Linked DNA regions of Paracoccus pantotrophus. Each later gene encodes a partner of the first gene's protein in a complex. Links are inferred from orthologs where the notes say so. Each region holds a gene or a part of one and is shown on either strand. Other genes may lie near its edges.

The links. Proteins that work in one complex are often made in the same cells at the same time.
Region 2: the proteins of dinB (region 1) and dnaN are in contact, whole or in part, in a solved structure (PDB 1OK7), measured with the Escherichia coli proteins. The link is inferred for Paracoccus pantotrophus from one-to-one orthologs.

What each region holds. Positions count from the first base shown.
Region 1 is NZ_CP044426.1:1,552,999-1,560,898, forward strand. What follows is about bases 2,554-5,552. They hold dinB (DNA polymerase IV), read right to left. Parts: upstream 4,601-5,552; coding sequence 3,506-4,600; downstream 2,554-3,505. Other genes in these bases: ESD82_RS18200 (tellurite resistance TerB family protein), read left to right, coding at 2,592-3,515; ygfZ (CAF17-like 4Fe-4S cluster assembly/insertion protein YgfZ), read right to left, coding at 4,597-5,313. In the rest of the region: ESD82_RS18185 (VOC family protein), read right to left, coding at 1-12; YghX family hydrolase, read right to left, coding at 64-954; tuf (elongation factor Tu), read right to left, coding at 1,206-2,381; ESD82_RS18220 (pyridoxal-phosphate-dependent aminotransferase family protein), read left to right, coding at 7,292-7,900. UniProt on the Escherichia coli protein: Poorly processive, error-prone DNA polymerase involved in translesion repair and untargeted mutagenesis. Copies undamaged DNA at stalled replication forks, which arise in vivo from mismatched or misaligned primer ends.
Region 2 is NZ_CP044423.1:1,424,062-1,427,706, reverse strand. The notes cover bases 724-3,645. They hold dnaN (DNA polymerase III subunit beta), read right to left. Parts: upstream 2,783-3,645; coding sequence 1,664-2,782; downstream 724-1,663. Other genes in these bases: dnaA (chromosomal replication initiator protein DnaA), read right to left, coding at 2,874-3,645; recF (DNA replication/repair protein RecF), read right to left, coding at 724-1,667. Also shown: xth (exodeoxyribonuclease III), read left to right, coding at 1-437; more of recF, read right to left, coding at 585-723. UniProt on the Escherichia coli protein: Confers DNA tethering and processivity to DNA polymerases and other proteins. Acts as a clamp, forming a ring around DNA (a reaction catalyzed by the clamp-loading complex) which diffuses in an ATP-independent manner freely and bidirectionally along dsDNA.

The DNA.
Region 1 (7,900 bases):
ATGGTCGATCATGCGAAATCTCCTTTCCCGGCAAGGATCGCCCCGTCCTGCTGACAATTCGCGTCAGGAGAGCTTTGCGGCGAAGAAATCCAGCGTCCGCTGCCAGGCCAGTTCCGCCGCCGCCTCGTCGTAGCGCGGCGTTGTGTCATTGTGGAAGCCGTGCTGGGTGCCGGGATAGAAAAAGGCCTGGTATTCCTTGCCATGCTCCTTCAGCGCCGCCTCATAGGCCGGCCAGCCCTCGTTCACGCGCTCGTCGTGCTCGGCATAATGCAGCATCAGCGGCGCCTGGATCTGCGCCACTTCCTCGGGACGGGGCTGGCGGCCGTAGAAGGGTACCGAGGCGGCCAGTTCGGGATAGGCCACCGCCAGCGCGTTGCAGACCCCGCCGCCATAGCAGAAGCCGACCGCGCCGACCTTGCCGGTCGAATCGGCATGGTCGCGCAGGAATTCATGGGCGGCAAAGAAATCCTCCATCAGCTTCACCGGGTCGAGGCCGGCCTGCATCTCGCGCCCCTGCTCGTCATTGCCGGGATAGCCGCCAAGCGGGCTCAACCCGTCCGGCCCGAAGGCCAGGTAGCCCGCCTTGCCCAGGCGACGCACGACATCCTCGATATAGGGGTTCAGCCCGCGGTTCTCGTGCACCACCAGCACGGCGGGCAGCTTGCCCTGCGCCCCGGCCGGCCGCGCCATCAGCCCGCTGATGCGGCCATTGCCCGCGGGGCTGTCATAGCTCACGGCCTGGGTCGCGATGGCGGGGTCGTCGGGCGGTACCTGCTGGGCCAGGGCGTAATTTGGCCGCAGCGCCTCGAAGATCGCCGCGGCGCTCATCCCGGCGGTGGCGAATTGCGCCGCCTGCACCATGAACTCCCGCTTGCCGATGCGCCCATGCACATAGCCGTCGAAGATCTCGAGGATGCGGGGATGGAAATCGGAAGCCTTCCTGCGTTCGGTCATCGTCCTCTCCCTTTGCCTGCTGGCGCAAGGATAGCATGAAAAACCCTCTCCGGCCCCTCTCCCGCGCGTCCGCTTTGCCTTGCTTCTTTCTTGCCGAAATATCCCGGGGTCCGGGGCAGCGCCCCGGCTGCCGCGCCGCGGCAAGCAGAAAGGCCGCCCCCTGCGGAGCGGCCCCTCATCGCGATATCCCTCGCGGGATCACCCGATGATCCCGGGCGGGGCAGCGGCGCAGGGCCGCCGCCCCCGCCAGATCACTTCAGGATCTTCGACACCACGCCGGCGCCGACCGTGCGGCCGCCCTCGCGGATGGCGAAGCGCAGCTTCTCCTCCATCGCGATCGGCGCGATCAGCTCCACCGTGAACTTCAGGTTGTCGCCCGGCATCACCATCTCGGTGCCCTCGGGAAGCTTCACCGTCCCGGTCACGTCCGTCGTGCGGAAGTAGAACTGCGGACGGTAGTTCGCGAAGAACGGCGTGTGCCGGCCACCCTCTTCCTTGGTCAGGATATAGGCCTCGGCCTCGAACTCGGTATGCGGCGTCACCGAGCCGGGCTTGGCCAGAACCTGGCCGCGCTCGACGCCGTCGCGCTCGATGCCGCGCAGCAGCGCGCCGATGTTGTCGCCGGCTTCCCCGCGGTCCAGCAGCTTGCGGAACATCTCGACACCGGTGCAGGTCGTCTTCTTCGTCGGGCGGATGCCGACGATCTCGAGCTCGTCGCCCACGTTCACCGCGCCGCGCTCGACACGGCCGGTCACAACCGTGCCGCGGCCCGAGATCGAGAACACGTCCTCGATCGGCATCAGGAACGGCAGGTCAACCGCACGCTCGGGCGTCGGGATGTATTCGTCCACCGCCGCGATCAGCGCGCGGATCGAATCCTCGCCGATCTCCTTGTCGCGGCCTTCCAGCGCCGCCAGCGCCGAACCCTTGATGATCGGGATGTCGTCGCCGGGATAGTCGTAGGAGGACAGCAGCTCGCGCACTTCCATCTCGACCAGTTCCAGCAGTTCCGGATCGTCCACCTGGTCGACCTTGTTCAGGTAGACGACCATGTAGGGGATGCCGACCTGACGGCCCAGCAGGATGTGCTCGCGCGTCTGCGGCATCGGGCCGTCCGCCGCGTTCACCACCAGGATCGCGCCGTCCATCTGCGCGGCGCCCGTGATCATGTTCTTCACGTAGTCCGCGTGGCCGGGGCAGTCCACGTGGGCGTAGTGCCGGTTCTCCGATTCGTATTCCACATGCGCGGTCGAGATCGTGATGCCACGCGCACGCTCCTCGGGAGCGCCGTCGATCTGGTCATAGGCCTTGAATTCACCGAAATACTTGGTGATCGCAGCCGTCAGCGTCGTCTTGCCGTGGTCAACGTGACCGATCGTCCCGATGTTGACGTGCGGTTTCGTCCGTTCAAACTTTGCCTTTGCCATCATGGCCTCCTATCGGGGGGGCCACCCGCGCGACAGCCCCCGTCGTGAAACATCCGCCGCGACTTATAATCGTGCCGGGGAAAAATCAAGGGCGGCTGGGCCTTTGCCGCGGGGCCTGTGGCGGTGGAACCGGAGCCCGGCGAATACGTTGGAATTGTGCAAAGAAGGCTGCCCGGCCCGGCGGCCCCGCAACGCTTTCGGAGGAACGAGATGAGCCTGATGAAATCCCTCGCCCGCGTCGCGGCTGGCGTCATGCTGGCCAAGGGGATCGGAACCATGATGAAGAACGCCCAGAACCGGCCGCCATCGGGTGGCGGGCGCAGTTCGGGCGGGTTGCTCGACGAACTGTTCGGCAACAATACCGGGCAGGCCGGCGACCGCCGCAGCGGCTCGGGCGGGCTGGGCGACATGCTGGGCCAGGTGCTGGGCGGGCGCAGCGGCGGCGCCACCGTCGTGGGCGGCGGCGCGCCCTATGGCGGGCCGAACTCTTCCCGCCACACCGGCGCGGCCCAGGGCGGGCTGGGCGGGTTGCTCGACCAGTTGACCGGCGGGCGCGGCAGCACGGGATCGGGCGTGCTGGGCGGCGCGGCGGCGGGCGGCCTCGGCGGGGTGCTGGGCGATCTGCTGGGCGGTCGCGGCGCGCAGCCGCAGGGCCATGCCCCTCAGGCCGGCGGCCTGGCGCAAAAGGACGCCCAGCCGCAGAACGACGCCAGTTTCGGCGAGCTTTTCAACGAGGCGCTGGCCAGCGGCGACGAGCCCACGACCGCCCCCACCCCGGAACAGAACGCCCTGGCCGGGCTGATGCTGAAGGCAATGATCCAAGCCGCGAAATCCGATGGCGAGATCGACGAGAACGAAAAGGCCAAGCTGATGGCCGAGTTCGGCGAACTGGACGACGAGGAACGCGCCTTCATCCGCGAGCAGATGACCGCCCCGGTCGATGCCGAGGCCCTGGCGCGCGAGGTGCCGCAGGGTTTCGGCCCGCAGGTCTATCTGATGTCGCTGATGGCGATCGAGTTCGACAACCGCAAGGAGGCCGAATACCTGCACAGGCTGGCGCAGGGCCTCGGCCTCGACAAGGAGACGGTGAACGGCATCCACCAGAAGGTCGGGGTCATCAACCTCTACGCCTGATCGAACAGGCCCAGCTGGCGCGGCGGCTCGTCCTGCCGCGCCTCCTCCAGCCCCGACAGCGTGATGCCCAGAAGCCGCACCCCATGCGGATCGGCAAAGACCGGCGCCAGAAGGTCGCGGGCCATCTCCAGCATCTCGTCGCGGCTTTCGACGGCGCGCGGCAGCGAGCGCGCGCGGGTGATCTGGCGGAAATCGCCGTATTTCACCTTCAGCGTCACCGTGCGGCCCCGACGCGCGGCGGATGCGGCATGGCGCCAGACCTTGTCGGCCAGCTCGGCCAGCGCCTCATGCGCGGCGGCCAGATCGCGCAGGTCCTCGAAATAGGTATTCTCGGCGCCGATGCTCTTGCGGATGCGGTTGGGCTTGACCTCGCGCGTGTCGATGCCGCGGGCGATGTGCCAGTAATAGCTGCCCGACTTGCCAAAACGCGCGGTCAGGAACTCCAGGCTCTGCCGGGCCAGGTCGGCGCCGGTCAGGATGCCATGCGCCTGCATCCGCGCCGCCGTGGCCGGGCCGATGCCGTGAAAGCGGCCGATGGGCAGGCCTTGCACGAACGCTGCCCCGGCCTCGGGCGGGATCACGAACAGCCCGTCCGGCTTGCGCTGGTCCGAGGCCAGCTTGGCCAGGAACTTGTTGTAGCTGACCCCGGCCGAGGCGGTCAGCCCGGTCGCCTGCCGGATGCGCGCCCGGATCTCCTGCGCGATGCGGGTGGCGGTGCGGCCGGCCAGGTGATCGGTCAGGTCCAGATAGGCCTCGTCCAGCGACAGCGGCTCGACCAGCGGGGTGTATTCGGCAAAGATCGCGCGGACCTGCTGGCTGACGGCGCGATAGACGTCGAAGCGCGGCTTCACGAAGACCAGTTCGGGGCAGAGCCGCATCGCCCGCATCGAGGGCATGGCCGAGCGCACGCCATAGCGCCGCGCCTCGTAGCTGGCCGCCGCCACCACGCCGCGCTGGATGCCGCCCACCGCGACCGGCCGCCCGCGCAGCTCCGGGTTGTCGCGCTGCTCGACCGAGGCATAGAAGGCGTCCATGTCCACATGCACGATGCGGCGGACGCGCTCCCCGGCCGGCCCGGTCGTCATGGGATGATGCGGGCGTCCCCCGCCGTCAATCCCTCGCCCATGCGGTCGAAGCGCATATGGGCGATGGCGCGCCCGCCGGACTGGGTGAAAAGCGTGCCGGCCTCGCGCCCGTCCGCCATCAGGATCGGCGTGCCGACAGGGGCCGCGCCCTCGATCCCGACCGTCACCAGCCCCTTGCGCAATTCGGTCTTGTGCTTCATCCGCGCCGTGACCTCTTGCCCGACATAGCAGCCCTTGCGGAAATCGACGCCATGCAGGCGCTCGAACCCGGCTTCCAGGATGAAGGTCTCGTTCGGGATCAGCTCGACCAGGGTTTCGGGGATGCAATGTTCGACCCGGATGGCATCCCAGTCGGTGCCGTCATCCCCCTCGGCCCCGTAAAGCCGCCAGCCGAGCGCCTCATGCCGCGGGTCCATGATCGCTCCCTCGGGCGCCAGCCCGGTGCCGCGGGCGACGGCCAGATCCGTCGGCTCGATCGCGACCTTCGAGCGCAGCCGATACATCGACAGCCGCCGCATCAGGTCGTCCGCCATCCGCGCATCGACATCGACCAGCAGCCGCTCCTCCTCCGGTACGACCAGGAAATCGGCCAGGTACTTGCCCTGCGGCGTCAAGAGCGCCGCCCAAGCCGGGACCGGACCGACCTTGTTGGTCACCAGCCCTTGCAGGAAATCGACCCGATCCTCGCCCGAAACCGCCAGAATGCGCCGCATCAATCCTCTCCGAATTGCAACCGGACCAGCGCGGCATAGGCGCCGCCCCGGGCCATAAGCTGGTCATGGCTGCCCTCTTCGACAACCCGGCCGGCCTCGACCACCACGATCTTGTCGGCCTGCCGCACGGTCGAAAGCCGGTGCGCGATGACCAGCGTGGTGCGCCCGGCCGAAAGCTCGTCCAGCGCCTGCTGCACCACCCGCTCGCTTTGCGCGTCCAATGCGCTGGTCGCCTCGTCCAGAAGCAGGATCGGCGCGTTGCGCAGCACGGCGCGGGCGATGGCGACGCGCTGGCGCTGCCCCCCGACAGGGCCGAGCCGCGCGGGCCGGCCGGCGTGTCCAGCCCCAGGGGCAGCCCATCGGTGAAATCGGCGACATGGGCGGCCACGACGGCGCGGCGCAGCGCCTCGTCATCCTGTGCGCCGCCCAGCAGGATGTTCTCGCGCAGCGTCTCGTCGAACAGCGCCGCATCCTGGCTGACGGTCGAGAACTGGTCGCGCAACACCCCCAGGTCGAATTCGCGCAGGGGCACGCCGCCCAGGGTGATCTGCCCAGATTCTGGATCAACAAGCCGCGTCAACAGGTTGAAGACGGTGGATTTCCCTGCCCCGAGGGCCCGACCAGCGCGGTGGTCCTGCCCGCCTCGGCGGTGAAGGTCAGCCCGTTCAGCACCGGATGGTTGTCATAGGCCAGCCGCACGTCCCGGAAACGAATGGTGGTATCGGGAGGCGGCTCGCGCCGCAGCCCCGAGGTGATGGCGGGCCGCATGTCCAGCACGGCATAGATCCGCTCCAGGCTCGCCGCGGCGATCTGCCAGGTGCCGGTCAAGGCCCCCAGCCGGCGCAAGGGCTGGAAGGCCAGCGCCATGGCGGTAAAGAAGGACATGAAGTCGCCGACCGTTCGCTCGCCCCGCGTCACCTCGGCCCCGCCAAGCGCCAGCACGCCGATGAAGCCCAGGCCGGTCACGACATCGACCAGCGCCGGCACCGTGGCGCCGATGCCCGACATCTTGACCTCGGCCTGGCGGATGCGGGCGACGATCTGGGCAAAGCGGCCAGCCTGGTAATCCTCCATGCGGTTCAGCTTGACGGCGTTGATGCCGTGCAGCACCTCGTCCAGCCGGGTGGCGCGCTGGCTGGCATTGACGCGGTTCTGCCGCATCTTGCGCCGGATATAGCGCTGCACCAGCAGCGTCGGCAGGATCAGAAGCGGCGCACCGACCAGCGCCGCCATGGTCCACCAGGGATCGACGGCCAGCGCCACCCCGAACAGCGACACCAGCGACACCATGTCCCGTCCCGCCCCCGCGATGAAGGTGGACCACACCCCCTGCACCGCGACGGAATCGCCCTGCACCCGCTCGATCAGCGCGCCGGGCGGGTTCTGTTGGAAAAAGCCGCCGTCCAGCGTCATGATATGGCGCAAGAGATCGGTCTGCATGCTGGTCGAGACCGCCAGCGAGACCGAGGTCATCAGGCTGCGGTTGATGACGAAGGTGGTGGCGCGGATCAGGAACAGCGCGAAGATCGCGCCGCCGACCCACCAGATCGCATCGGTATCGCCGCCAACGAAGACCCGGTCGAACAGCGGCTTCAGCATCCAGCTGAGCATGCCCAGGGTCGAGCCCTCGATGACCAGGAACAGCAGCGCCAGCAGGATGCGGCCCGAATAGGGCCGCAGATAGTCGCGCCACATGCGGGCGAACAGATTGGCCGTCCTGTGAATCCTGTCCGCCATCGCGCCCCCGGAACCTCGGTTCGGCCCAAGGGATAAGGCGCAAGCCGCGCGGGGGCAACCCGCCGCCACGCTCTGCCCGCCACGTCCAGCCGACGGCATGCAGCGGCCCCGCGCTTCTTCGTTCCGCAAATACCCCTGCGACCGCGCAACCGACCCGGGCTTCGCCGCCCGGCCCCGTGCGCCCCGTTGACCTTGCGCGGGGCCATCCTACCGATGGCGGGTCATCAGAAAGGCATCCTCCATGAGCTTTGCCCACGGCCGCGCCGTCCTTGCCATTCCCGGCCCCTCGCCCGTCCCCGACCGCGTGCTGCGCGCCATGCACCGGGCCTCGCCCGACATCTACGGCCCGGAACTGGCGGCCGAGAACCGCGCCATGATCGCCGGGCTCAAACGGCTGGCCGGCACCGCGGGCCATGTCGCGCCCTATATCGGCAACGGCCATGCCGGATGGGAGGCGGCCAATGTCAACCTGCTCGACCGGGGCGAGCGGGCGCTGGCGCTGGTCTCGGGCCATTTCGGCCGTTCCTGGGCTGCTTCGGCCCGCGCGCTGGGGATCGAGGTCGAGGAACTGGACTTCGGCCTGGCGCCCCCCGACCCGCAGCGCCTGGCCGACCGGCTGGCGCAGGACCGCGAGGGGCGGGTCCGCGCCGTGCTGGTCTGCCAGGTCGATACCGCCAGTTCCGCCCGCGCCGACATCCCCGCCCTGCGCGCGGCCATGGGCGGCCACCCCGCCTTCCTGGCCGTCGATGCCATCGCCTCGCTGGGCTGCGAGCCCTTGCAGATGGACGAATGGGGCGTCGACCTGCTGGTCTCGGCCAGCCAGAAGGGGCTGATGGTGCCGCCGGGGCTG
Region 2 (3,645 bases), on another replicon or contig:
GGCCGAAATTCGACTACAAGCTGGCCTGGATGGAGCGGCTGCGCGCGCGGGGCAAGGCGCTGCTGGCGACCGAGATGCCGGCGGTGATGCTGGGCGATTACAACGTCATCCCCGAACCCCGCGACGCCGCTTTCCCGGAAAAATGGCTGGACGATGCGCTGTTCCAGCCCGAAAGCCGCGCCGCGTTGCGCCGCATCCTCTTTGACGGCTGGGCCGATGCGGTGCGTCTGCGCCATCCGGGCAGCACGCGCGGTCCCTTCACCTTCTGGGACTACCAGGCGGGCGCCTGGCAAAGGGACAACGGCATCCGCATCGACCATGTGCTGCTGTCGCCGCAAGCCGCCGACCTGCTGATCGACGTCGGCATCGACCGCGACGAACGCGCCAAGGACAAGCCCAGCGACCATGTCCCGGTCTGGATCGATCTCGACGCCTGATGCGCTTCACCGTTTGACAAATACCCAAAAGAACCTCGGCGACCCCTCGGCGGCCGGGACGGAGAGCCCGTTCTCGCGCCTGGCTGTCCATCGCGCCGGGGCAGCCGGGCCGGCAGATTGAGGGCCGTCCGCATGGGGTCCGGCCCCTCACATGCCGTCCCCGATCAGCAGCGACATGTCGCCCTCGCGCGCGACCGCAAGGGTCTGTGCCCGGCCGCGCAGCGCCTCGAACAGCTCCGGCCCGGTCCCGGTCAGCCAGGCTTGCGCATCGAGAGCGCAGATCTCGTCGTAAAGTGCTGCGCGGCGGTCGGCATCCAGATGCGCCGCGACTTCGTCCAGCAGCAGCACCGGGCTTTCACCCTCCAGCGCGCGGGCATTGGCCAGGATCAGCGACAGCAGCAGCGCCTTTTGCTCGCCGGTCGAGGATAGCGCGGCGGGCATGGCCTGCGGCCCCCAATGCGCGCCCAGATCGGCGCGATGCGGGCCGTTCAGCGTGCGGCCGGCCGCCATGTCGCGGTTGCGCCCCTCGGCCAGGCGGGCGGCGATGCTCGGTGCGTCGGGGTCGTCGGCCGCGCCTTCGCCCGGCAGCAGGGCCAGGCTGGCCGAGGGAAAGGTGGTCCCGGCCCCATCCTGCGCCGCCATGATCCGGGCGATGGCCTCCAGCCGGTTGCGCGTCAGCGCCGCGCCCGCCTCGGCCATCTGCGTCTCCAGCGCGCGATACCAGCCGGCGTCGCGCACCTCGTCGCGCAGCAGCCGGTTGCGCTCGCGCATGGCCTTGTCATAGGCCAGCGCATCCTCGGCATGGCCCGGCGCGAAGCTGAGCGTGATCCGGTCCAGGAAACGCCGCCGCTGTTCGGGCGCATCGGTCCACAGCCGGTCCATGGCGGGGGTCAGCCAGATCACCCGCATCAGCCGGCCAAGCGCCAGCTGGGTCGCGGGCTTGTCGTCGATCACCACCTCGCGCGGCTGGCCGGGCAGGGCGCGGGTCGCGACCTCCTGTTCGCCGATCCGGGCGCGGATCTGCCAGCCGACATCCGGCCCCTTGCGGGCCTGGTCGCCGGGCGCGGCGCCGCGCATGCCCCGCCCGGGCGAGAGCATCGAGATGGCTTCCAGGATATTGGTCTTGCCCGCCCCGTTCGGGCCATGGATGGCGACGGGGCGGCGGTCGGCCTCGATCTCCAGCCTGGCCCAGCTGCGGAACTGGGTCAGGTGCAGCCGGGTCAGCGTCACACGCGCATCGGCATGACGACATAGACCGCGCTGGTGTCGCCGCCCTCGCGGATCAGCGCCGCGTCGCCCGAGCCGTTGAACAGGAACACCGCGTTCTCGCGCTCGATCTGGCTGGCGATCTCGTGCAGGTATTTGGCGTTGAAGCCGATCTCCAGCGGCTCGTCGGCATAGGCGACCGGCAGTTCCTCGTCCGCCGCGCCGGCGTCGGGGGCATTCACCGACAGCACCAGCCGGTCCTCGTCCAGGGACAGCTTGACGGCGCGCGAACGTTCGCTGCTGACGGTGGCCACCCGGTCCACCGCCTTGGCGAAATCGCCGGCATCGACTTCCAGCTTGCGCGCGTTGCCTGCGGGGATCACGCGGGAATAATCCGGGAAGGTGCCGTCGATCACCTTCGAGGTCAGCGTGATGGTGGGCGTGGCGAAGCGCACCTTGGTCTCGCTGACCGAGACGGCGATCTCGGCCTCGTCGTCGTCCAGCAGCTTGCGCAGCTCGGCCACGGTCTTGCGCGGCACGATCACCCCCGGCATGTCCTCGGCGCCCATGGGCAGCGGCGCGTCGATCCGGGCCAGCCGGTGGCCGTCGGTCGCGACGCAGCGCAGGCTGGGCCCGTCCTCGGCCTGCGCGACATGCATGTAGACGCCGTTCAGGTAATAGCGGGTCTCCTCGTTCGAGATGGCGAATTTCGACTTGTCGAACAGCCGGCGCAGAACCGCCGCGGGGGCCGAGAAATTCGCGCTGTATTCCGACGAGGACATGACCGGGAAATCCTCGCGCGGCAGCGTCGCCAGGCTGAAGTTCGACCGTCCCGCCTGCACCGAAAGCCGTCCCGAGGCGGCATCCAGGCTAAGCTGCACCAGCGCGCCGTCCGGCAGCTTGCGGGCGATGTCGTTGAGCATCCCGGCCGAGACGGTGGTGGCGCCGGGCCGCTCGACCTGCGCCGCGGCGCGGTCCACGATCTCGGTATCCAGGTCGGTGGCGCGGAAGCTGACGCCTTCGGGCGTGGCTTCGATCAGCACATTGGCCAGGATCGGAATGGTGTTGCGGCGTTCGACGACGGACTGGGCCTGGGAAACGGCCTTCACCAGATCGGCACGTTCGATCGAAAATTTCATGGTCAACCCTTATGTCGTTCTGGCCTCTCCCGCACCCGGCGACGCGGGGCGCCAATGTGGCACAATCCCGCGCAAGGTCAAGCGGATGCGTTCACGCCTCCAGCAGGCGGCGCAGCAGGTCGATATCCTCGGCCAGGCTGCGGTCGGCGCTGCGCAGCTCCTCGATCTTCTTCACGCCATGCATGATGGTGGTATGGTCGCGCCCGCCGAAGCGGCGCCCGATCTCGGGCAGGCTGCGCGAGGTCATCTGCTTGGACAGGTACATGGCGATCTGCCGCGGCCGGGCAACGGTGCGCACCCGCTTGGGCCCGATCATGTCGGCCAGGCGGATGTTGTAATGCTCGGCAACCTTGCGCTGGATCTCCTCGATCGAGACCTTGCGGTCGTTGGCGCGCAGAATGTCGGCCAGGCATTCCTGGGTCATGTCCAGCGTGATCTCGCGCCCCATCAGGCTGGCAAAGGCGAAAAGCCGCTGCAGCGCGCCCTCCAGTACCCGGACGTTCGAGGTGATGCGATGGGCCAGGAATTCCAGCACGCCCGGCGCGATCTGCAAGCCGGGATACTGGGCGCGGAAACTGTCGGTCTTGCTTTGCAGGATGCCCAGGCGCAGCTCGTAATCGGTCGGGTGCAGATCCACGACCAGGCCGCATTGCAGGCGCGACTTGATGCGCTCCTCCATGTCCTTGATCTCGCCCGGCGCGCGGTCGGCCGAGATGACGATCTGCTTGCCCTGGTCCACCAGGGTGTTGAAGGTGTGGAAGAATTCCTCCTGCGTGGAATCCTTGCCGGCGATGAACTGCACGTCGTCGACCATCAGCACCGAAACGGTGCGGAACAGTTCCTTGAAATCCATCACCGTGCGG